DNA from 2 places in the Variovorax sp. J31P179 genome. Region 2 is predicted to be linked to the other one. Evidence: predicted binding sites of a transcription regulator. Region 2 holds the regulator's gene; the other holds the start of a gene.
The links. Region 2 encodes FliA, which starts transcription of late flagellar genes. Its sites were predicted from a motif close to CTAAAGTTTNNNNNNNNNNNGCCGNTA; they were not measured.
Positions count from the first base shown of each region.

Region 1: a site for FliA is predicted at 10,279-10,305, ahead of flgM (flagellar biosynthesis anti-sigma factor FlgM). Genes of this name have one in related genera too.

Region 1 is NZ_JASZYL010000012.1:10,403-22,300, forward strand. Features, by position in the region: gene QTI17_RS26190 (methyl-accepting chemotaxis protein) at 1-1,463, opposite strand, end outside; gene QTI17_RS26195 (chemotaxis protein CheW) at 1,501-2,016, opposite strand; gene flgJ (flagellar assembly peptidoglycan hydrolase FlgJ) at 2,066-3,034, opposite strand; gene QTI17_RS26205 (flagellar basal body P-ring protein FlgI) at 3,042-4,181, opposite strand; gene QTI17_RS26210 (flagellar basal body L-ring protein FlgH) at 4,183-4,866, opposite strand; gene flgG (flagellar basal-body rod protein FlgG) at 4,863-5,645, opposite strand; gene QTI17_RS26220 (flagellar basal body rod protein FlgF) at 5,674-6,417, opposite strand; gene flgE (flagellar hook protein FlgE) at 6,464-7,690, opposite strand; gene QTI17_RS26230 (flagellar hook assembly protein FlgD) at 7,740-8,426, opposite strand; gene flgC (flagellar basal body rod protein FlgC) at 8,447-8,842, opposite strand; gene flgB (flagellar basal body rod protein FlgB) at 8,888-9,295, opposite strand; gene flgA (flagellar basal body P-ring formation chaperone FlgA) at 9,508-10,209, shown strand; gene flgM (flagellar biosynthesis anti-sigma factor FlgM) at 10,333-10,626, shown strand; gene QTI17_RS26255 (flagella synthesis protein FlgN) at 10,623-11,075, shown strand; gene QTI17_RS26260 (zinc-binding dehydrogenase) at 11,107-11,898, opposite strand, start outside.
Region 2 is NZ_JASZYL010000020.1:41,181-53,078, forward strand. Features, by position in the region: gene flhF (flagellar biosynthesis GTPase FlhF) at 1-694, shown strand, start outside; gene QTI17_RS31800 (P-loop NTPase family protein) at 705-1,586, shown strand; gene QTI17_RS31805 (RNA polymerase sigma factor FliA) at 1,628-2,362, shown strand; gene QTI17_RS31810 (porin) at 2,446-3,549, shown strand; gene QTI17_RS31815 (hypothetical protein) at 3,667-5,034, shown strand; gene QTI17_RS31820 (electron transfer flavoprotein-ubiquinone oxidoreductase) at 5,189-6,865, opposite strand; gene QTI17_RS31825 (LysR family transcriptional regulator) at 6,991-8,073, opposite strand; gene QTI17_RS31830 (gamma-glutamyl-gamma-aminobutyrate hydrolase family protein) at 8,072-8,866, shown strand; gene QTI17_RS31835 (M14 family metallopeptidase) at 8,891-10,006, shown strand; gene QTI17_RS31840 (MFS transporter) at 10,055-11,386, shown strand; gene QTI17_RS31845 (M20 aminoacylase family protein) at 11,410-11,898, opposite strand, start outside.

The DNA.
Region 1 (11,898 bases), on a different contig from region 2:
GCCTCTTCGACCAGTGCCGCGTTCTGCTGCGTCACCTGGTCCATCTGCGTGATCGCCTGGTTGATCTGCTCGATCCCCGAGGTCTGCTCCTGGCTGGCCGCCGTGATCTCGCCCATGATGTCGGTCACCCGCTTCACGCTGCCCACGATCTCTTCCATCGTGTGACCCGCCTCGGCCACCAGCGCGCTGCCAGCGCCCACCTTGCCCACCGAATCGTCGATCAGGCCCTTGATCTCCTTGGCCGCCGCCGCCGAGCGCTGCGCCAGGCTGCGCACTTCCGACGCCACCACCGCGAAGCCGCGGCCCTGCTCGCCGGCGCGTGCGGCTTCCACCGCCGCGTTCAACGCCAGGATGTTGGTCTGGAACGCGATGCCGTCGATCACGCCGATGATGTCCACGATCTTCTTCGACGATGCGTTGATCGACGCCATCGTGTCCACCACCTGGCTCACGACCTCGCCGCCCTTCACCGCCACCTCGGAGGCCGAGGCCGCGAGTTGATTCGCCTGGCGTGCGTTGTCCGCGTTCTGCTTGACGGTGCTGGTGAGTTCTTCCATCGAAGCGGCCGTTTCCTCCAGCGAGCTGGCCTGCTGCTCGGTGCGCGAGGACAGATCCTGGTTGCCCACGGCGATCTGCCCCGAGGCGGTCACGATCGAATCGGTCGCGGTCTTGATGCGCCCGACCAGGTCGGTCAAGGTGTCTTCCATCTCGCCCATGCCGCGCAGCAGCCGGCCGAAGTCGCCGCCGCGATCGGTCTCGAACTCCTGGCTGAGGTCGCCCGAGGCCACGGTGTCGGCGATCAGCAGCGCCTCGTCGATCGGCTGAACGATGCTGCGCGTCAGCAGCCAGGCCAGGATCGATCCGAGCGCCAGCGCGATCGCCGCCAGCACCAACAGGTTGACGCGCCCCGAGCGGTAGAGTGCATCGATCGCATCGGCCGACTTGTCGATCTGTGCCTGTTCATGCGCCAGGATGGCGCGGATGCTGGCGTCGTAGCTGTCGAGCGTCGGCACCAGCTTGTCCCTGGCGATGCGCATCGCCTCGTCGTGCTGGCCCCCGGCCTTGAGCTTGAGAAGCATGCTGCGCAGCTCGATGTAGTCGGCGCGCTTCTTCTTGATGTCGGCGACCAGCGCGATTTCTTCCGGCGAGTCCAGCATTTCCTCGAGCTGCTTCTGGGTCTCGGAGATCGTGACGCTGATCTTGCTCATGCCCTTCTGCAGGTAGTCCTGCACCTGCGGGTCATCGGTGTTCAACAGCGCATAGGTCCGCACGCTGTTGGTGCTGGTGCCAAGCAGCCAGCCCGCCGCCAGGCGCTCCTTGGCGAGCGAACGCTTCGCCATCTCGTGGGTCGCATCGCCGACCGCCTGCAGCCGCAGCACGCCGATGCCGGCGATGGCGGCCACCAGGGCCAGGATCACGGCGAACCCGCCACCCAAACGGGTGCCGATCTTCCAGTCTTTCATTGCGTCTCCGATTGCCAAGTTGTTCCAGGTGACTGCGTCAGGCCGCCAACTTCTCGATCAGCCCCATGTCGTCGCTGGACATCAGGCGGTCGATGTCGACCAGGATCAGCATTCGTTCTTCGAGCGTGCCCAGCCCGATCAGGTAGTCGGTGTCCAGCACCGAGCCCATCGCCGGCGCCGGCTTGATCTGCTCCGGCGTCAAGGTGATCACATCCGACACGCTGTCGACCACCATCCCGACCACCCGGCCGCCGATGTTCAGCACGATCACCACCGTGAACTGGTCGTAGCTCGGCGTGCCGAGCGCGAACTTGATCCGCATGTCGATGATCGGAACGATGATCCCGCGCAGGTTCACCACGCCCTTGATGTAGTCCGGCGCGTTCGCGATCCGCGTCACCGCGTCGTAGCCGCGCAGCTCCTGCACCTTCTGGATGTCGATGCCGTATTCCTCCGCGCCCAGCGTGAAGGTGACGACCTCCAGGCGGTTCGCGGTCGCATTCGCGGCGGCAGTGCCGGCCGCATGGGATGGAGGGCTCGAGATCTCTGCCATGGGGTTCCTTGGAGTCGGATGGGAAGGTTGTTCGGATGGATATCGGCAGTCAGCCGAATTTCTGCATGATGCGAACCAGTTTTTGTCCGTATTGCGGATCGGTGGCGTAGCCCGCGCGCTGCAGGCCGTGCGCGGCTTCGGTCGGGTCGTCGGTCGCCAGCACGTTGGCGTAGCGCGGGTTGCGCGTCATGAAGCGTGCGTAGTCGGTGAAGGCCTCTTCATAGGAGCCGTAGGCCCTGAACTTGGCGCGGATGCGCTGCGGCTCGCCGTCCACGTACTCGGTGGTGGTGGTCTCGACCACCGGCCCCTGCCAGCCGCGGTCGGCCTTGATGCCGAACAGGTTGAAGCTCTGGGTGCCGTCGTCGGCGCGGATCTCGCGCTTGCCCCAGCCCGATTCGAGTGCCGCCTGGGCCAGGATCAGCGGCGCCGGCACGCCGCTGGCGGCGCTCGCGGCCTGCGCCGAGGCACCCATGCGGTTGACGAAACTGTCGACATGGCCCTGCAGGTTGGCCACGGCGCCCGCCGTGCCGCCCGATCGGTCGTTGTTGACCTTGTAGGCGCTCAGGTCGACGCGGCTGGAAGGCGCCGAGCCGAGCGGGATGCCCGCCTGCGGCGACAGCGGAAGGCCGCCGCGCGGCGCCAGCGACATGCCTGCCGGGTTCGGCTCGCGTTCGTCGGTGCCGGCAGCCGCCGAGCGCTGCAACTGCGCCAGCATGGCCTCGGCCAGCCCCAGGCCCCAGCCGGAGAGGTTCTGCGCCAGCTGCTGGTCCAGCATCGAGGTGTAGATCTTCTCGTTCTGGCCGTCGAGCAGGCCGCTGGAAGGCGTCGCCTCCCGCATGCTCTTCAGCACCATGTTCATGAACATGGCCTCGAACTGCCGCGAGACCTGCTTGAGGCCTTCTTCGGGCGAGGCGCGCACGGTGCGCCGCAGGGCGTCGACGCCCTGGACGTCGAGTGCGAAGCGCTGGTCGAGCGCACCGGCGCGATCGACCCCTGTGTTGGCTGCGGAAATCGCCATGCCGGCCTCAGATGATCTCGAGCTCGGCGCGCAGGGCGCCGGCCGTCTTCATGGCCTGGAGGATGGACACCAGGTCCGTCGGGTTGGCGCCCAGCGTGTTGAGGCCCTTGACCACGTCGGCCAGCGAGGCGCCGCCGCGGATCATCTGGAGCGCGCCGCCCGGCTGGTTGATCGAGATCTCGGAAGTCGCAGAGGTCACGGTCCGGCCGTTCGCGAACGGACCGGGCTGGCTCACCAGCGGGTCGGTGTTGATGACCACCGACAGGCTGCCGTGCGCCACCGCGCAGTCGTTCACGCGGACCGCCTGGTTCATCACCACCGAACCGGTGCGGGCATTGATGACCACCTTGGCCACCGCCTGTGTCGGCGTGATCTCCAGGCCTTCGAGCCGGGCCAGGAAGCCGACCCGCTCCTGCGCCGATTCGGGCGCCCGCACGCGGATCACGCGGCCGTCGACCGCCTCCGCCAGGCCGCCGCCGAACTGCCGGTTGATCGCCTCGACCGCCCGCTGGGCGGTGCCGAAATCGGAGCGCATGAGTTCGAGCGTGACGGCGCCCTCGCCTCCGACCGCGGCCTCGACCGCGCGCTCGACCGTGCCGCCGGCCGGGATGCGGCCCGAACTCAACTGGTTGATCTGGACCTTGCTGCCGTTGGCCGATGCACCTGCGCCGCCGACCACCATGTTGCCCTGCGCGATGGCATACACCGCGCCGTCGGAGCCCTTGAGCGGCGTCATCAGCAGGGTGCCGCCGCGCAGGCTCTTGGCATTGCCCATCGAGGACACCGTCACGTCGATGGTCTGGCCGGGCCGCGCGAAGGCGGGCAGCTGCGCCGTCACCATCACGGCCGCCACGTTCTTGAGCTGCATGATGCCCACTTGCGGCACCGTGATGCCGAGCTGCTGCAGCATGTTGTTCAGGCTCTGCGTCGTGAACGGCGTCTGCATCGTCTGGTCGCCGGTGCCGTCGAGGCCCACCATCAGGCCATAGCCGATCAGCGGGTTGTCGCGCACGCCCTGGATGCTGGCGAGCTCCTTGAGCCGCTCGGCATGCGCAGGCACGGCCAGCAGGAACGCGCAAGCCGCGGCGAACGCTGCAAGAGGCTTGGCGAAGCGCGTCGAAGCGCGCGAAGAGGGGGTGTTTTTCATGCTAGAACGGCATCACGTTCAGGAAGATTCGCTGCATCCAGCCCATCTGCTGGGCCTCGTCGATGTAGCCCTTGGCCGTGTACTCGATGCGCGCATCGGCCACCTGGGTCGAGAGCACGGTGTTGTTGCCGGTCACCGTGCGCGGGTTCACCACGCCCGAGAAGCGAATGAACTCGGTGCCCTGGTTGATGCCCATCTGCTTCTCGCCGCTGACCAGCAGGTTGCCGTTGCCGAGCACGTCCACCACCGTGACCGTGATCACGCCGCTGAAGGTGTTGGCGGCGTTGGCGCCGCCCTTGGCGGTGAGCGCGTTCTTGCCCGAGAGCTTGGCGTCCTGGTCGTTGAGAAGGCCGCCGAGGAACTTCGGAATGGTCGCGAAGGCGGCCGAGGCGCTGCCGTCGCGGCTCGCGTTGGCGCCGGAGTTCTTGCTGGCGTTGACCTTCTCGCTGATGACGATGGTCAGGATGTCGCCGACGTTGCGCGGGCGACGGTCCTCGAACAGCGCGACGCCGCGCGCGCTGTCCTGCCAGATCGCGCCGGTGGGCACGCGCGGCTGCACCGGGATCATCGCATCGGCGCGCGCCGTCATCGGCTGGTGCACCAGCGGCTCGCGCGGCACCAGCGCACAGCCCGTGGTCAGCGCGATGCCGAGCCCCGCCAGAAGAAGACGCGTGAACGCGATCACAGCTGGGCCAGCCTTTGCAGCATCTGGTCGGAGCTCTGGATCGCCTTGCTGTTGATCTCGTAGGCGCGCTGCGTCGCGATCATGTTGACCAGCTCCTCGACCACGTTGACGTTCGAGGCCTCGGTGTAGCCCTGGCTCAGGATGCCGGCGCCGTCGAGGCCCGGGTTCAGCAGGTTCGGCGCGCCGGACGAGTCGGTCTCGGTGTAGAGGTTCTCGCCCTTGCTCTCGAGGCCGGCCGGATTCAGGAAGGTGGCCAGTTGCAGCTGGCCGACCTGCACCGTGGCCGTGCTGCCGGCCTGGGTCACCGAGACGATGCCATCGCGGCCGACCGTCATGCTGGTGGCGTTCTGCGGGATCGTGATCGGCGGCTGGATCGTGAAGCCGCTGGCGGTCACCAGCTGGCCGTCGCGGTCGGTCTGGAACGAACCGTCGCGGGTATAGGAGGTGGTGCCGTCGGGCATCAGCACCTGGAAGAAGCCCGAGCCGTTGATCGCGACATCCTTCGGGTTGTCGGTCTTGGTCATGTTGCCCTGGGCATGGATGCGTTCGGTCGCGACCACGTGCACGCCGGTGCCGACCTGCAGGCCCGAAGGCAGGCGGGTCTGGTCGGAGGTCTGGCCGCCGACCTGGCGCAGGTTCTGGTACATCAGGTCCTCGAACACGGCGCGGCTGCGCTTGAAGCCGGTGGTACCGACGTTGGCCAGGTTGTTGGACACGACGTCGAGCTGCGTCTGCTGGGCTTCGAGGCCGGTCTTGGCCACGTAGAGGGAACGAATCATTGAATTACTCCTGCGAAGGGTTTGCGGCTCAGCCGTAGGCCAGCAGCTTGTTGGCCGACTGGGCGTTGGTGTCGGCGGTCTGGATCGACTTCATCTGCATCTCGAAGCTGCGGCCGTTGGCGATCATGGCCACCATGGCCTCGACCGGATTGACGTTGCTCCCCTCGACCATGCCGGCGGCGACCACCACGTTGGCATCGGCCTCGGGCGGGCGCACGCCGTCGCGCATGCGGAACAGGCCGTCGTCTCCGCGCACCAGGTCGCGGCTGTCCGGATTGACCAGCTTCAGCTTGCCGACGTTGGCCACGCCGACGTTGGCGTCGCCCGCGCCGCGCGCGGCGATCGTTCCATCGGAGGCGATCGTCACGATCGAGCCGGGCGGGATCACCAGTGCGCCGCCGTCGCCGACCACCGGCCGCGCGCCCATCGTCGTCACCTGGCCATCGGGACCGACCTGCAGGTTGCCGACGCGGGTGTAGGCCTCGCCGCCGCCGGGCGCCTGGACCACCAGCCAGCCCTCGCCGCGCACCGCGACGTCGAGGTCGCGGCCGGTCTCGGTCAGGGGCCCGTGCGAGAAGTCGGCGCCGGGCGTCGTCGCGGTGACGAAAGCCCGCGTCGGCGCCTCCTCGCCCACCACCGGCACCGCGCGGAAGGTGTTGATCTGCGCCCGGAAACCCGGGGTCGAGACGTTCGCCATGTTGTTGGCGACCGAGGCCTGCTGCTCCATGGCCTGCTTGGCGCCGCTCATCGCGACATACAACATTCGATCCACTGTGTGCTCCTGGTATTGAGAGGCTGCGTCTGCTCGGAACCCCGCGTCAGCGGATGTTCATCAGCGTCTGCATGACCTGGTCCTGCGTCTTCACGGTCTGTGCGTTGGCCTGGTAGTTGCGCTGCGCGACGATCAGGTTGACCAGCTCGGCGGTCAGGTCGACGTTGGAGGACTCCAGCGCACCCGCGGCCAGCGAGCCCTGCTTGGTGCCTTCGCCCGGCGTGCTGGTGAGGGCCGCGCCCGAGGCCTGGGTCTCGGCGTACATGTTGTCGCCCTTGGGCTCGAGGCCGTTCGGGTTCGCAAAGGAGGAAAGCACCACCTGGCCCAGGAGCTTGGACTGCTCGTTGGAGAACTTGCCGGTGATCGTGCCGTCCGGATTGACCGAGAAGGACGTCAGCACGCCGGAGGTGTAGCCGTCCTGGCTCAGCTTGCTCATGCCGTTGGCGGTGCCGAACTGCGTGGTGCCCGAGAGGTCTAGCTTGATGTTGACCGGCGACGATCCGTTCGCGAAGTTCATGGCCGGCAGGGTGATCGCGCCGCTCGCGGGCGCCGTGAGGTTGCCGTTGGTGTCGAAGGTCATGCCGGGCGCGGCACCGGAGATCGGGGCGCCGGCGTTGAGCGCCACGCCGTCGGCCGTGGCGTAGACGTCCCATGCGTTGGCAGCGTTCTTCACGAAGTAGACCGACAGGTCGTGCGCGTTGCCGAGCGAGTCGTAGACCGGGCCGACGGCGTTGGAGTAGTTGAAGGTGGCCGAATCGGTCGGGTTGAACGGCGTCTTGGTCGGCACCGTGCTGCGGGCGTCGAGGTTGAACTCGGCGTCGACGCCGGTGGTCGCATTCGGCGTCATGGCCTGCGTGGGGATCTGGATCGCCGCCGGCGTGCCGCCGTTGATGCCGCCGCTGGCATTGACGCCGTAGCCGGTCAGGCGCAGCCCGTTGGCGTTGACGATGTAGCCGTCCTTGTCCTTGGTGAACTGGCCGTTGCGGGTGTACATGATCTCGCCGCTGGTGCTGGCCATGCGGAAGAAGCCGTCGCCGCTCAGGATCGCGACGTCCAGCGGACGGCTGCTGCTCTGGGTCACGCCCTGCGTGAAGTTCTGCACCACGCCCGACACCGAGGCGCCGAGCCCGATCCGCGAACCGGCATAGATGTCCTGAAAAGTCGCGGCCGCGGACTTGAAGCCGATGGTGCCGGAGTTGGCGATGTTGTTGCCGATCACATCGAGGTTCGCGGCGGCCACGCCGAGCCCGCTGACGCCCTGGGAAAAGCTCATGATGAATCCTTGTTTCGAAGCAATGAAGAAAAGAGAAGCACGCTGCGCCTCAGAGGAACATGCGCACGTCGGACAGCGCGATGCTCTGGCCCGACGCCAGTTCGAGCGTGACGCCGGTCGCACCCTGCTTGACCGCCGCGACCTGCGCGAAGGTCAGTGCCGTGGCTTCCACGGCCGTGCCGCCGTTGCTGGCGGCCACGGTGAACTTGTAGCTGCCCGCGGGCACCACGTTTCCGGCGTCGTCCTTGCCGTCCCAGGTGACGGCGTTGACGCCTTCGGTCATGCCGCCGGCCTCGATCGTGCGCACGGTCTTGCCCGAGGCGTCGACGATCTTGATCTCGACATCGGCGGCCGTTCCCGGCAGCTGGACCGCGAACGCCTGGACGGCCGGGTCCTTGCCCTCTTCCGCCGCCTTGGTCGCGAGCGTGTTGCCCGGCGACAGCACGTTGTAGCCAATCAGCGAGGCCGCCTGCAGCACCTGGTTGGAGCCGGTCTGGCTCACCAGGCCCGACAGCGTGCTGTTGAGCTTCTCGATGCCGCTCACCGTGCTCATCTGCGCCAGCTGCGAGGTCAGCTCGGCGTTCTCCATCGGATTGAGCGGGTCCTGGTTGTTGAGCTGCGTCACCAGCAGCTTCAGGAAGCGCTGCTCGCTGTCGGAATTGGAGACGCTGGCGGTGCTGGCCGCTGCGCTGGCCGCGTTGGCGCCGGAGATCGAGGAGGTGTCGGTGATGGCCATGGAATCTTTCTGCTGTGTTGTTACTGGCCGATGGTCAGTGTCTTGACCATCAGCGTCTTGGCGGTGTTGAGGACCTCGACATTGGCCTGGTAGCTGCGCGAGGCCGAGATCATGTTGGTCATCTCCTCGACCACGTTGACGTTCGGCATCGCGACATAGCCGTCGGCGTTGGCATGCGGGTTCTTGGGGTCGAAGAGCATCTTGGCGGGCGAGGTGTCCTCGATCACGCCGGCGACCTTGACGCCGCCGATGTCCTGCCCGCCCGAGCCCGCGACCTCGAACACCACCTGCTTGGCGCGGTAAGGCTGGCCGTCGGGGCCGGCCACGCTCTCGGCATTGGCGAGGTTGCTGGCGGTCACGTTCATGCGCTGCGATTGCGCGGCCATGGCGGAACCCGCCACGTTGAAGATGTTCATGGAAGCGCTGGGAAGCGGCATTTCGTTCTTTCTTCTGGCTGCCGCTTACTGCTGCACAGCCGACAGCAGCGACTTGATCTTGGCGTTGATCACCGTCAGGTTCGACTCGTAGCGCAGCGCGTTGTCGGCGAAGTTGATGCGCTCGGCATCCATCTCGACCGTGTTGCCGTCGATGCTCGACTGGCTGGGCACGCGGTAGAGCAGGTCCTGGTCGGGCATCGATTTCGACTCGCCGGCCAGGTGGCGCGACGAGGTCGTGGCGAGCGCGAAGGACTGCGACTGCCGGCCCTGCTCCACCGCCTGCGTCAGCCGGCTGGCGAAGTCGAAGTCACGCGCCTTGTAGTTCGGCGTGTCGGCGTGGGCGATATTGGCCGCCAGCACTTCCTGGCGCTGGGCCCGGAGATTGAGGGCTTCGCGGTTGAAGGCGAGCGCCGCATCGAGCTTGTCGATCATGGGGTTCCATCGGTTGACGTCGCGTCCGCACAAGACGGGATGGCGACAGATGGAAAGCGAGTCTATGCATGCATCGCGTTCGCAATGGGCTGAACAAAGGGGGTTTTCGCCAGCACTTCGCGACTTCGCGGTGTGGGCTCGATTCCTAGAATCTCCTGGCGCCGGTGTCCGTCCCCCTTCTGTCTTCCACCCGCGCTTGCCGAGGCTTCCCCATGCAACACCGCTTCTGCAGCACCCGCTTGCTGCGCATCGCAATCCCCGCCCTGGTGGCCATGGCGGGCGCCAACGGCGCCGCGGCGCAGCAGCTGCCGGAAGCGGCCCGGGCCGCGATCGAAGGCCTGCTGCAGAGGCAGTCCAACGGACTGCCCGGCAAGCCCAGCTTCAGCACCAAGGCCACCGCCGCACTGCCGCCCTGCGACGACTACGAGGCTTTCCTGCCCAATGGAGCGACGCCCCGCGGCCGGATCTCCATCGGCCTGCGCTGCCGCGGTGACAAGCCCTGGACCCGCTTCGTGCCGGTCCAGGTGGCCATCGAGGGCCGCTACTACGTCGCGGCGCGCGCGATCGAGGCCGGCCAGACCCTGGGCGAGGCCGACGTCACCGAGCGCAGCGGCGACCTCGGCGACCTGCCGCGCTCGGTGGTCACGGAGGCTTCGGCGCTGCAGGGCGTGGTGGCCACCAACCGGATCGCCGCCGGCGCGCCGCTGCGCAAGGAGTCGATGCGCGGCGTGGTCGCGATCCAGCAGGGCCAGACCGTGCAACTGGTGGCCCAGGGCCCCGGATTCACGATCAGCACCGAGGGCAAGGCCCTGACCCGGGCCGAGGTCGGCGCCACCGTCCAGGCCAAGACCCGCGACGGCCGCCTGCTGACCGGCGTTGCGACCGAGGACGGCCAGATCCGGCTCGCCCAATAGGGCCACCGGGCTGCCGCCCCCCATGGTTTTCCATCTGCGCGCCCGCTCGCGAATTGTGCAAACTCCGACCTAAAGTTCTGGCTGCGTCCGCCGATATACGGGTCAGCCCTTTGAGGAACCATCTTGAAAATCGATCCATCCGGCCTCCCGGCCACGCCCCAGAGCCGCCCGACCAAGGCGCAAGCCGCCGCCGCGAGCGGCGTCGATGGCGCTGCGGCGCCCGCCACGGACGGTGCCCAGCCCATGGGCCAGGTCCGCACCCTGCCCGGCACGCCCGGCGGCGACTTCGACGCCGCCCGGGTCGCGGCGATCCGCGAGGACATCCGCGCCGGCCGCTATCAAATCCACCCCGACCGCATCGCCGACGGCCTGCTGGCCAGCGTGCGCGACCTGCTCGATCCGGAAGCCAAGCCATGAACACGATGCTGCTCTACCTGCATGCCGAGAAGACCTGCGTCGAGGAATTCCTCGCCGTGCTGGACCAGGAAGAACAAGCCATGGCCAACGCCCGCTTCAGCGAGCTGACGGCGATCACCGACGAGAAGATCGCCCTGCTGGACCGGATGGCCACGCTGGACCGCCAGCGCGAAACCGCGCAGGTCGCACTGGGCTTCGAACCCGGCCCCGCCGGCGCCGAAGCCGCAGCGGCGGCCGCCGGCGAAGCCACGCGCCAGGCCTGGACCGCCCTGCTGGCACTGGCCGAGGACGCCAAGGCGCGCAACATGCGCAATGGCTCGATGGTCCACACGCACCTCGACTTCACCCAGCGCGCGCTGCATTTCCTGCAATCGAGCGTGCAGTTGTTCTACGGCCCCGATGGGGTGCGCAAGACCGCCGGCGGCGGCAACCGCCTCGCCCTCGGCTGAAGCCTTCTCGGCGCCCTCCGCGGGCGCCGATTCACTTGTTGGGGTTGAGCAGGGCCTTCTCGCCGGTCGCGTGGCGCGAATAGACGGCGATCTGCGCCAGGTCCAGCGCCTCGACCAGCGAGAGTTCCGCCGTGTAGTGGCTGGCGAAGGTGGTCTTGAGCTCGGCCGCCACCCGCGCCTTGAGCTTCGCGGCGCCCTCGGGCCCGATCTTCTGCAGGAACGGGAACAGCAGCCAGCCCCCCATGCCCCAGCTCATGCCGAAACCGCGCGTGAACTCGGTCGGGCCACGGTCGAGGCCGCCGTAGATGTAGACCTGCTTGTGGGTGCTGGAGCCGTAGCGGCTGTATTCGGTGGCGGTCTTGTTCAGTGCCGCTTCCATGCAGGTCAGGATTTGCCCGGCCAGCTTGCCGCCGCCGATGGCGTCGAAGGCCAGGGTGGCGCCGGTGGCGACCAGCGCATCGGTCAGGTCCTGCATGAAGGTCGGCGAAGTGGCGTTGCAGACGTACTTCGCGCCGAGGCCGCGCAGGATGTCTTCCTGCTCCTTCTTTCGCACGATGTTGACGAGCGGGATGCCGTCCTGCAGGCAGATCCGGTTCAGCATCTGCCCCAGGTTGGACGCGGCGGCGGTGTGGACCAGGGCCTTGTGGCCCTCCCGCCGCATGGTCTCGACCATGCCGAGCGCGGTCAGCGGGTTGACGAAGGCGGACGCGCCCTCGGCCGGCGTCTGGCCGTCGGCCAGCGGCATGCACTGGGCGGCGGCGATCGTGCGGTACTGCGTGTACATCGCGCCGCCGAGGGCCGCCACGGTCTTGCCCAGCAGGGC
Region 2 (11,898 bases):
GGTCGAGTGGCAGGCCCAGGGCCAGCGCTGGCTGGCGCGCGCGCCCGGCGCGACGGCGGTGATCGACCCCGTGACCGAAGCGCCGGGCAAGCTGGCCCGGCTCGGCCTCGAATTCGGCCCGGCGCGCCCCGTGAGCTTCCGCGGCAAGCCCGCGCTGCAGTGCGAGGCACAGGCCGAGGTGCTGTTGCGCCTCGGCGCCTCGGCGACGATCGACCGGCGCGCGCTGCCGCTGCTGCGCTGCGTCGTCACCCGCGTCCTCGATGCACGCGGCCAGAAGATCCTGGCCCAGAGCTACCTGCTGTCGAACCTCGGCAGCGAGGTGAGCGCGCAGCAGCTCGCGCAATGGCAGGGCTGGGCGGCCGAGGCCGATCCCTGCTTCCGCCTGCTGCGCCAGGGCGTGCAGCTGATCGGCGGCATGGGCGAACTGGGCGATCCGGACATGATGAAGCGGCTGCTGATCGCCGGCCAGGTGGGCACCACCGTGTGGCGGCTGCTGCAGGCCAGGGGCGAGTGGGCCGACCGCACGCGGGTGCTGCTGAACCAGCTCTCGGGCCGCCCGGCGCGCTCGAGCCGGCCGCTGACCGGCAACGCGCTGTATGTCGGCGTGGGCAAGCTCTTCATGCTGCTCGAGGCCCTGGGCACCGAGTCCACCGCGCCGACGCAGCCGGCCCGGGTGCTGGCGCCGCAAGGTTGAGGAGCCGCACATGACCAAGCTGGTTGCAGATCAGGCCGACGGATTGCGGCGCCTGCTGGCCCATACGCCCACGCGCGTCGTCGCGGTCGCGGCCATGGGCCCGGGCGGCGGCGCCACGGAGGCCGCCATGAACCTCGGCGCGGCCCTTGTCCAGCAGGGCAGGGACGTGCTGGTGCTCGACGAACACGGCGGGACGGCAGCGGCGATTTGCGCCGCCTGGGCGATCGATCCGCTCGGCGACCTGGCCGACGTGGCCGACCGGCGGCTGACCTGCGAGGGCGCGATCGCCCGGGCCGGCTGCGGTGTCGGCGTGCTGCCGGCGCCGCTCGGCGACCGGCATGCCGAGATCGATCCGCGCCTGCTGTGCCGCGGCGGCGTGGTGCTGATCGCCGCCCGGATCGACGGCGAAGGCCGGCTGTCGGCGCTGGCCCAGGCAGCCGACGAACTGCTGCTGGTGCTGCAGCCGAACGCCGCGTCGATCACTTCGGCGTACGCGGGCATCAAGCGCCTGCACTATGCGCATGGACTGAAGCAGCTGCGCTTCCTGGTCGACGGCGTGGCCGGGCCCGAGGAGGCGCAGCAGATCACCACCAACCTCGCGAGCACCGGCAGCCGCTACCTCGCGGTGTCGCTGGAAGCGGCCGGGTGGGTGCGCGCCGATCCGCATCTGGCGGACGCCCGCCGGCTGCGCCAGAGCGTGGTCGAGGCCTTCCCGGCCAGCGCGGCGGCGGTCGACTTCCGCCGCGTCGCGGTCGACATGGGCGGCTGGCCCTGGCGCACGCGTGCGCCCGCGGCCCGTCCCGCCCGCGCCGTGGCGCCGCCATCGCACGGGCCGCGGGTCGAGCTGCCGCGGGGCCGTGCGATGGCCGCGGCGCGCTCCGCCATCGCCTGAACCGGCGAACCGAACAACCGACATGCAACGAAGGAGCGCACGTGTACACCGCACAGGGCACCATTGAGAAGTCTCACCTGCTGGCGCAGCACCAGCCGCTGGTCCGGCGCATCGCGCTGCAGATGATCGCCAAGCTGCCCGCGAGCGTCGAGCTCGACGACCTGATCCAGGCCGGCATGCTGGGCCTGCTGGACGCATCGAGCCGCTACCAGGACAACAAGGGCGCGCAGTTCGAGACCTTCGTGAGCCAGCGCATCCGTGGCGCCATGCTCGACGAGCTGCGCGCGAGCGACTGGGGCTCTCGCGGGCTGCGCCAGTCGGCGCGGGCGGTCGAGAAGGCGGTCCATGCGCTCGAGCACCGGCTCGGCCGGGCGCCCACCGAAGGGGAGATCGCGAAGGAGATGAAGATCGACCTCGAGGCCTACCAGTCGCTGCTGCAGGAGATCCAGGGCTGCCAGCTGGTCTATGTCGAGGACTTCGCCAAGGGCGAGGCCGAGAACCCCTTCCTCGACCTGCATGCGCAACAGGCGCGCAAGGGCCAGGGCGCGAGCGACGACCCGCTCGAGCAGCTGATGGAGAGCGGCTTCCGCCACCAGCTGATCGATGCCATCTCGGCGCTGCCCGAGCGCGACCAGCTGCTGCTCAACCTGTACTACGAGGAGGAGCTGAACCTGCGCGAGATCGGCGCCATCCTCGAAGTGAGCCAGAGCCGGGTCTGCCAGCTGCACAGCCAGGCGATCAGCCGGCTGCGGGCCCGGCTGAAGGACATCCTCTAGGCGCGAAATCGTCGCCTCCGGTGCGCATCGCTCGTCTATCATCGCCGGCGGAGCGGGTGCGCAATGCGCAGAGGAGCAGCCCAATGAACAGAGCCAGTCTTGCGGCCATCGCGGGGAGTGCCTTGTGCGCCTCGGGAGCGGCCTTCGCCCAGACGAGCCAGGTGCAGGGCCCGGTCACCGGCAGCAGCGTCACGCTGTTCGGCGTGGCCGACGCGGCGGTGGCCTACGGCAGCGGCAGCATCGCCACCAAGACCCAGCTGATCAGCAGCGGCAACACCGCCTCGCGCCTCGGCTTTCGCGGCATCGAGGATCTGGGCGGCGGCCTGGGGGCGGGCTTCTGGCTCGAAGCGGGCGTCAGCCTGGACACCGGCACCGGGGTCGCGGGCAACACCAACAACCAGGCGAGCGGTGTCACCTCGGCCGACGCCTTGAGCTTCAACCGTCGCTCCACGGTCAGCCTGTTCGATCTCTGGGGCGAGCTGCGGCTGGGCCGCGATTTCACGGCCCACTACCGCAACCGCACCGACGTCGATCCCTTCGACAACAACGGCGTCGGCACGATCCAGCCGCAGGCCGGCTCGATCGCCGGGCCGACTTCGCCCCGGGCCTCGAACATGGTGGGCTATTTCCTGCCGCCGGGCCTGGGCGGCTTCTTCGGCGAAGTGCAGTACTTCATGGGCGAGAACCAGAAGCACACGCCGGGCGCCGACGACGGCACCGGCTTCAGCGGCCGCGTGGGCTGGCGCTCGGGCCCCTTCGGGATCGCGGTCGCGACGGCCCTCACCGACTACCAGCAGACCCCGACCAACGGCGACATCCGATCGACCAATGTCGGCGCCAGCTACGACTTCCAGATCGTCGAGGTCTCGGCCGGCTACTACCGCGACAAGGTCGAGAGCTTCCAGCCCGTCACCGCGACCGGCTATGCGGTCGGCTTCATCGTGCCGGTCGGCATCGACCAGATCAAGTTCGCCTGGTCGCGCTACGGCACCGATGCCATCGGCGATCCGGCGGCGCGCAAGCTGTCCCTGGGCTATGTCTACAGTTTCTCGAAGCGCTCGGTGGCCTATGCGACCTACTCGCACCTGAGCAACAGCGGCGGCTCGGCGGTCGGCCTGAACGGCTCGATCACGGCGCCCGACCGCAGTTCGAACGGGTACGACCTCGGGTTGCGCCACAGCTTCTGATCGGGGCTGGTTCCGTCCGGGCGGCGGGGGGGCCGCCAGCCAGCGCTTGCCATCAAGAATTTGTTACAGTGTGTTTCATTCGAAAACACAACAACACAACTTGGTGGAGACCAGCGAATGAGAAAGTGGAACCTTGCCGCAGGCATCCTGGCTGCGGTGGCTTTGGCATCGTGTGGCGGCGGTGGAGGCGGCGGCGGCGGAGGCCTGGCGGGCTTTGCCGCCAAGCCGGCCTTGACCACCTCGGTGAAGATCAACGGGCAGGCCGCGACGGCCCAGAGCGCGGACCTGTACGCCGTGAAGCCCGGCGACAAGGTGGAGATCACGCCGAGCCAGAACGTCTCCTGGACCAGCAGCAGTGCGCCGGCCGGCATCACCGCCAACGCCCTGGCCAGCACGCCCACCCAGTGGAGCGCGCAGCTGGTCAACGAGACCGCCTCGGCGGCCACCTACACGGTGACCGCGTCGGAAAGCGCCGATGCGTCAAGCACCAGGTCGCTGCAGTTCGCCGTGTCGGGCGGCGATGCGCGCAACGGAAGCTACAAGGCCTTCGCCACCAACGGCACCCGGCAGACCCTCGCACTCAACTTCGACACCGGCGCCTACAGCTGGACCGACAGCAACAACGCCGTCGTCAGCGGCAGCTTTGCCGCGGATGCGAATGAGGCTGGCACCTATGTGTTCCAGTCCGCCCGGATTGCCACGGCGGCGAACACGGCGCGCTTTCATCTCAACCAGGACACCGTGATCGGCGCATTCCCCTTCGCCGTGACCCAGTCGGCGAACGAGGCCTTCGCGATCCAGCCCTTCTTGGCCTCGCGGGCGCTCGAAACGCAGCAGGCGGCGCTCGATGGCGTCTACAACCGCTTCGGCATCGACGTCGGCCCGACGACCCAGACCTCCGACATCTCGCAGTTCGAGATCTCGGCCGGGGGAACGAAGCTGGTGCGCTGCAACGACGCCAACATCTCCCGGATCGAGCTCTGCCAGCCCGCTGACCAGCAGACCTGGCTGATCTCCCCCGGCAGCGCGAGTGGCATGTGGACCATGACCGAAGCGGCTACGCCTTCGAACACCGCCAACATCGCGCTCGCGCGCATTGGCGACCAGAAGATCTTCCTGATCGCGGGCAAGTCCGCGAGCGACCCGCGCACCGCCGTGTTCCGGATCGGCGTGCCCGAGGGCACGGCCTGGCCTGCCGGCACCGGCTATGGTTCTGCCACGCCGGGCTCGTGGGGCCGCGTACAGGTTGCGGCCAACAACACGTCGACGCGCAACGGCGTGGCGACCGATGGCAGCGTGGTCCAGACCTTCAACACCTTCTATCCGATGGGCACCAGCCAACCGAGAGGAATGCGCCTGCTGCCCAACACGACCACCGGCGCGACCTACTTCGCCATGCAGGGCGCCAAGCTCTTCGCCATCATCGGCGCCAACGATCCCGCGCATGGCACCAACGGCTATCTGCAGCTCAGCTTGATGGACTGAGGCCGCGGCCGGCCCGGAGTGCCAGCGCGGCGATCTGGCGGTCGTGCGGCCGCGTGAGTAGCGGCAGCGACGGGGCGTGGCGGGGCCGACTGTATCCATGGATGGCGGGTCGGGGTCATGCCGGGATTCTTCTGATCGGCGAAGCGGCCGGAAACTACATTGCCGCGTAGTTCGGGCCGCCGCCGCCCTCAGGGCTGCTCCAGATGATGTTCTGGGTCGGATCCTTGATGTCGCAGGTCTTGCAGTGCACGCAGTTTTGCGCGTTGATCACGAGTTGATCGGCGCCATGCGGGTCGCGGGTGAATTCGTAGACGCCTGCGGGGCAGTAGCGGGTCTCCGGGCCTGCGAATTTCGCCAGATTGACCGACACCGGAATGGCCGTATTCTTGATCAGCAGATGCGCGGGCTGGTTCTCTTCATGATTGGTGTTGCTGATGAACACCGACGATGGTTTGTCGAAGCTGATCGCGCCATCTGGCTTGGGATAATCGATGGCGACGCATTGGTCGGCAGGCCGCAGGCTCGCGTGATCGGGGCTGCGGTTGTGCAGCGTCCACGGCGGACTCGAAACGCCGATTTTCGGCAGCAACCATTGCTCGACACCCGTCATGAACTTGCCGACCAGGTCGCCCTTCTTGTACCAGAGCTTGAAGTTGCGGGCCTGTTTCAACTCGTCCGAGAGCCAGCTGGCTTCGAACGCGGCCGGATAGGCCGCGAGTTCGTCGTGGGCGCGTCCTGCCGACAAGGCTTCCGCGATCGCGTCGGCGCACAACATCCCCGACTTGATCGCGGCATGGCTGCCCTTGATGCGGGCGACGTTCAGGTAGCCTGCATCGCAGCCGACCAGCGCACCCCCGGGGAAGATGGTCTTTGGCAGGGCCTGCGGCGTGCCGTTGTTGATCGCGCGGGCACCGTAGCCGATGCGCTTGCCGCCCTGCAGATGCGCGCGGATCGCCGGATGCGTCTTCCATCGCTGCATCTCGTCGAACGGGCTCAGAAAAGGGTTCCGATAGTCGAGCCCGACCACCATGCCCAGTGTGAGCTTGTTGTCTTCGAGGTGGTAGAGGAAGCCGCCGCCGAAGGTGCCCGGGTCCATTGGCCAGCCGGCGGTGTGGACGACCAGCCCTGGCTCGGCCTTGGCGGGGTCCACCTCCCAAAGTTCCTTGAGTCCGATGGCGAAGCTCCGGCAATCCTTGCCCTCGGCAAGCCGGTATTTGTCGATCAGCTCCTTGCCCAGATGGCCGCGGGCGCCTTCGGCGAACACGGTGTACTTGCCGCGCAGTTCCATGCCGAGCTGGAACTGTTCCGTCGGCTGGCCGACCTTGTCGATGCCCACGTGGTTGGTCGCGACGCCGACGATGCGGTTCTGATCGTCACAGAGAAGCTCAGAGGCTGCGAAGCCCGCAAAGATCTCGACGCCGAGGTCTTCGGCCTGTTGTGCCAGCCATCGCACGACGTTGCCCAGGCTGATGACGTAGCAGCCTTGATTCTGGAAATTGCGTGGCATCAGCCATTGCGGCGTACTGACGAAGCTGGTTCGGGACAGCACCAGGAGCTGGTCGCGCGTGACCGGCTGCTTCAATGGCGCGCCGCGCTGCTGCCAGTCGGGGAAGAGTTCATGGATGGCGCGCGGGTCCATGACCGCACCGGAGAGGATGTGCGCACCCGCTTCGGAGCCCTTCTCGAGCACGACCACCGAGATGTCGCTGTCGATCTGCTTGAGACGGATCGCGGTCGCGAGGCCGGCCGGCCCGGCGCCGACGATGACGACATCGCAATCCATGGAATCGCGCGGGCCGTGCGATTCCAGAATGTGTGTGGGGGTCTTCATTGGCGCAGTCTAGGAAGCCGGCCTGGGTTCCTGCTCGCGCTTGTTCCGTGAAATGTATGGAAGCATCCCTTGCCGCTGCGGGAAGCGTCCGATGAACTGCAGAGCCCAGCCGTTCCCCAAGTGATTCAGCGTATTCGCCGCGCTCGATCGCCTCGCCCGCTGCGGCCTGGCCTTGCCTCCAGGCGCGCGAGCTCGCCGGCCGCATTCGCAAAGCTCGCGCGGACGAAGTCGAACGCCCGCGCAGCTGCAGGCACCAGCGTGCGGCCGGCACGATGGACGATTCCGAGCGTCAAGTCCAGGTCGAGCCGCGGCGTCACGTCGATCGGAACCACGACGCCGGCCTTCAGCGGATCGAGCACGGCGATGGCGGTCGATGGCGTGACGGCATCGCTGGATGCCAGCAGCGCGTGGACGGTGCCGAGATCGCTGGTGCTGAGCGCGAAGTGGTCGCTGATAGGCATGCCGAGGCCATACAGGTCCGCGATCCTGCGCTCGACGGATTCGTCGGCATAGCCCGCGGCAATGAGCGGATAGGCAGCGAGATCGGCCATCGTCACGTTGCGCCTGGCCGAGAGCGGATGCGCCGCGCGCGCGAACCAGCCGAAGGTGCACGGGTAGATCGGCTCGGTCACCATGTCGCGCTCGCGCCGGGCGATGCGGACGTCGCCGATGAAGAAATCGAGCCGCTCCTTCCGCAAGGCCTCGTGCAGCACGTCGGTGCTCTGGACCATGGCGCTGACACGCAGCCCCGGCGCCTTGTCGAGCATCTCCAGCATCAGCGGCGCGAGCAGGAACCTGGCGATCGACGAGCCCATGCCGAGCGCCAGCGATCCGAGTTCGCCTTCGCGCATGAGCGCCAGGGAGCGCGCCCCTTCGTTGTCGTCGAACACGATCCGCCGCGCGCGCTCCACGTAGGCGAGGGCATAGGGCGTCGGGCGCAAGCGCCGGTCCTGCCGGTCGAACAGCGGCACTCGCAGGACGTTCTCGAGCGCCCGCAGGCTGCGCGACAGCGCAGGTTGGCTCAGGTGCACCGCCTCGGCGGCGGCGCTCAGCGAGCCGAGGTCGATGACGGCCAGGAAATGCCTCAGTTGCCGGATGTTCATTTCAGCCTTGGCTTGCAGATCCTGCAAGTTGAAGCTGAATATTATGCAATTTACGCAAGCTCGGCGAATTCCTAGACTGCCTTCCGCAGCCCAGCCATTCGCCATGAAAAACCTCCCGCATCCGTCCACCAGCCTGCGACCCGTCGTCGTCATTTCGTCCGACCGGGTCGAGCGCCACGGCCATCCGGCGCATGCCGCCCTGCATGGCTACGTTCACGCGGTCGGCGAAGTCTCGCGCGCGCTTCCGCTGGTGCTGCCCGCCGTGGCGGGCGGGCAGCTGGCCGCTACGCTGGCGGCGTCGATCGACGGCATCGTCCTCACCGGCAGCCCTTCCAATGTGGCTCCGGCGCGCTATGGCCTGCCGCTGCCGCACCGCGAGATGCTGCTCGACCATGACCGCGATGCCGCCATCCTGCCGCTGCTGCCGGCGCTGGTCTCGGCCGGCGTGCCCGTGCTGGCCGTGTGCCGCGGCTTCCAGGAGATCAATGTCGCCTGGGGCGGCACGCTGGAGCCCGCCGTGCACGAGCAGATCGGCAGGCTCGACCACCGCGAGGGCGATCACGATCGCCCGATCGAGCGCTGGTACGACGATAGCCACGACCTCCACCTCGTCGAAGGCGGCCTGCTGGCCCGATTGGCCGGCAGTACCCGGACCCGGGTGAATTCGCTGCACCACCAGGGCATCGACCGACTGGGCGCCGGCTTGCGGGTCGAGGCCAGGGCGCCCGACGGACTGGTCGAAGCCTTCTCCATCGCGGACGCCGCCCAGTTCACGCTGGCCGTGCAGTGGCATCCCGAGATGCGCACCGGCGACAGCGCGTTCGCGCGCGCCATCTTCGAGGCCTTCGGCGACGCCTGCCGGCTGCGACAGCAGCAGCGCCTCGCCCCATCCCCCTGACCCACAACGAACTGACGGAGACATATGGAAAACAATGCCTGGATCGACGGGCTCTTCAGCCACAGCTATGCCGAAGCACGGGAGAAATTCCTGAGCGCCGCCGCGCGGCGCGGCCTGCCGGTCGAGTCCCATGAACTGGAACTCGTCGGCGCCGACGGCGAAACGCTGGCCACGGACGTCGTCCTCGACGGCCCGGCCGATGCATCGAGGATGCTGCTGGTGATCAGCGGCGTCCATGGCGTCGAGGGCTTCTGCGGATCGGCAGTCCAGACCGGGATGCTGCTGGCTGCCCACCAGGGCGCCGATGCCTTGCGCGACACGGCAGTGCTGCACGTCCATGCGATCAATCCCTTCGGCTTCTCGCATCTGCGTCGCGTCACGCAGGAGAACGTCGACCTCAACCGGAACTTCGTCGACTTCGCCAAGCCCTTGCCGGTCAATCCCGGCTATGCGGAGATCCACGAACTCCTGCTGCCGGCCGCCTGGCCGCCGGAGGCCGAGGTCGAAGCCGCGCTCGCGGCCTACCGCGATCGGCATGGCGCGCGCGGCCTGCAACGGGCCATGAGCCTGGGCCAGCACGGCTTCGCCGACGGCATGTTCTTCGGGGGCCATCGGCCGACCTGGAGCAACGACACCTTCCGCCGCATCCTGAAGCGTCACGCGCCGAAGGTGCGCCAACTGGCCTCGATCGACATCCACACCGGTCTCGGCGCCTACGGCGTCGGCGAGCGCATCTTCGCGAGCTTCGACGACGACCCGGCCGTGCTCGTGCGGGCCGAACGGTGGTGGGGCGAACTGACTTCGGTCACGACCGGCACCTCGACCAGCATTCCGCTGACCGGACCGATCCAGACCGCGATCACCGAGGAGTGCCGGGGCGCGCAGCACGTGGGCATATGCCTGGAGTACGGCACCTGGCCGAGCGAGCGTGTCACCGGCGCCTTGCGTGCCGAGCATTGGCTGCACCGGCACGGCGACACCGACGCGGCCCGGTCCGCCGCCATCAAGCGGGCGCTCAAGGATGCGTTCTATCCCGACGCCGCCGACTGGAAGCGCGCGGTATGGCAACAGGCTTCGCAAGCCTGCCTGAGCGCACTCGAAGGCTTGCAGGAAGACGCGTCCCAGGCCATGCTGGCCTGACGCGCGTCCGTTCTCGATCTCGACCCCGAACGAACCACGGAACACCCCATGAACGCGTCCACCCTGAATCCCGCCGGCCTGCCCCAGGCCGCCACGGCTGCGCGCAGCGCGCAGCCCGTCGCCAAGACCGCCATCAGCCGCAAGTCCGTCGCGGCAGCCGTCGCGGGCAATGCCCTCGAGTTCTACGATTTCGTCATCTACGCCTACTTCGCCGTCTACATCGGCCGCACCTTCTTCCCGGTCAGCGGGGAGTTCGGCAGCTTGCTGGTGGCGGTGGCCACGTTCGGGGTCGGGTTCTTCACGCGGCCGCTGGGCGGCGTGTTGATCGGCGCCTTTGCCGACCGGGCCGGGCGCAAGCCGGCCATGATCCTGACCGTGGCGCTGATCACCGTCGGCACGCTGGGCCTGGCTGCGACGCCCAGCTACGCGAGCATCGGCATCGCGGCACCGGTGATCGTCGTGTTCTGCCGCTTGCTGCAGGGCCTGGCGCTCGGTGGCGAGGTGGGGCCGGCCACCGCGCTGCTGCTCGAAGCGGCGCCGCCCGGACGGCGCGGTTTCTATTCGAGCTGGCAGATCGCCAGCCAGGGGCTCGCCGTCGCGGTGGGCGGGACCTTCGGCGTCGCGCTGTCGCTGGTGCTCACGCAGGAGCAGCTCTCGTCGTGGGGCTGGCGCGTGCCGTTCCTGTTCAGCCTGGTGCTCATTCCCATTGCGCTCTACATTCGCCGCAGCCTTCCCGAAACACACGAAGGCAGCGGGGAACGCACCGGCGCGCAGATCGTCGGCTCGGTGTTCAGCAAGCACCGCCGCGTTCTGGTGCTGGGCGTGCTGCTCATGGCAGCGACGGCGGTGGCGTCGCAGGTCGGCAACTACATGGTCACCTACGCGGTCCAGGTGCTGAAGCTGCCGCCGGCGCTGGCGCAGGGCAGCGTGCTGATGGGCGGCGTCATGACGTTTGCCTTCGCCCTGGTCGGTGGCCTCCTGTGCGACCGCTACGGCAGAAAGGTCACCAACCAGCTGCCCCGCATCGTTCTGATGTTGTCGATCGTGCCGCTGTTCATGTGGCTGTCGGGTGCACCCGGCGCCACCACGTTGCTGGTGGTGTCCGCGATCCTGGCTGCGCTGACGGCGATGTTCGGCGCCGCGGGGCTGGTGACCGTTCCGGAACTCCTGCCCATCGCGGTGCGAAGCACGGGCCTGTCGCTGGTCTACGCGATCGGCACCTCGGTGTTCGGCGGCACCACCCAGTTCGTCGTGACCTGGCTGATCGCCGTGACGCGAAATCCGATGGCCCCGGCCTACTACGTGGTTGCGATGTGCGCGATCAGCGTGGTCGCCATGTGGATGCTGCCCGAGTCGCGCGATGTCGATGTGACGAAGTAGCGGCTGTCGGTCGGGCGACTTCGTCAGGCCGCCAGGAAGCGCTCGGTCAGCAGCGCCCAGTAGGCCGAGCCGATCGCCACGTTGTCGTCGTTGAAGTCGTAGCCCGGGTTGTGCACCATGCAGGCGCCGGCACTGTCGCCATCGCCGTTGCCGATGAACAGGTAGCTGCCCGGCAGCTTCTCGAGCATGAAGGCGAAGTCCTCGCTGCCCGGCAGCGCCGGGCCCTGCAGCGTGACCTGGTCGGCACCCACCAGCTCCAGCGCCACTTCGCGCGCGAAGGCGGTCTCTTCGGGCGTGTTGACGAGCACCGCATAGCCCGGCCGCCAATCGACTTGCGCCCTGACGCCGAAGCTCTCGGCCTGCGCGGCGATCAGTGCCTTCACGCGCCGTTCGAGCGTGGCCCGCACCTCGCGGTCGAGTGCGCGGATGCTGATCTCCAGCGTGGCCTGCTGCGGGATCACGTTGTTGGCCTTGCCGGCATGGATCGCGCCGACCGTGACCACCGCCATCTG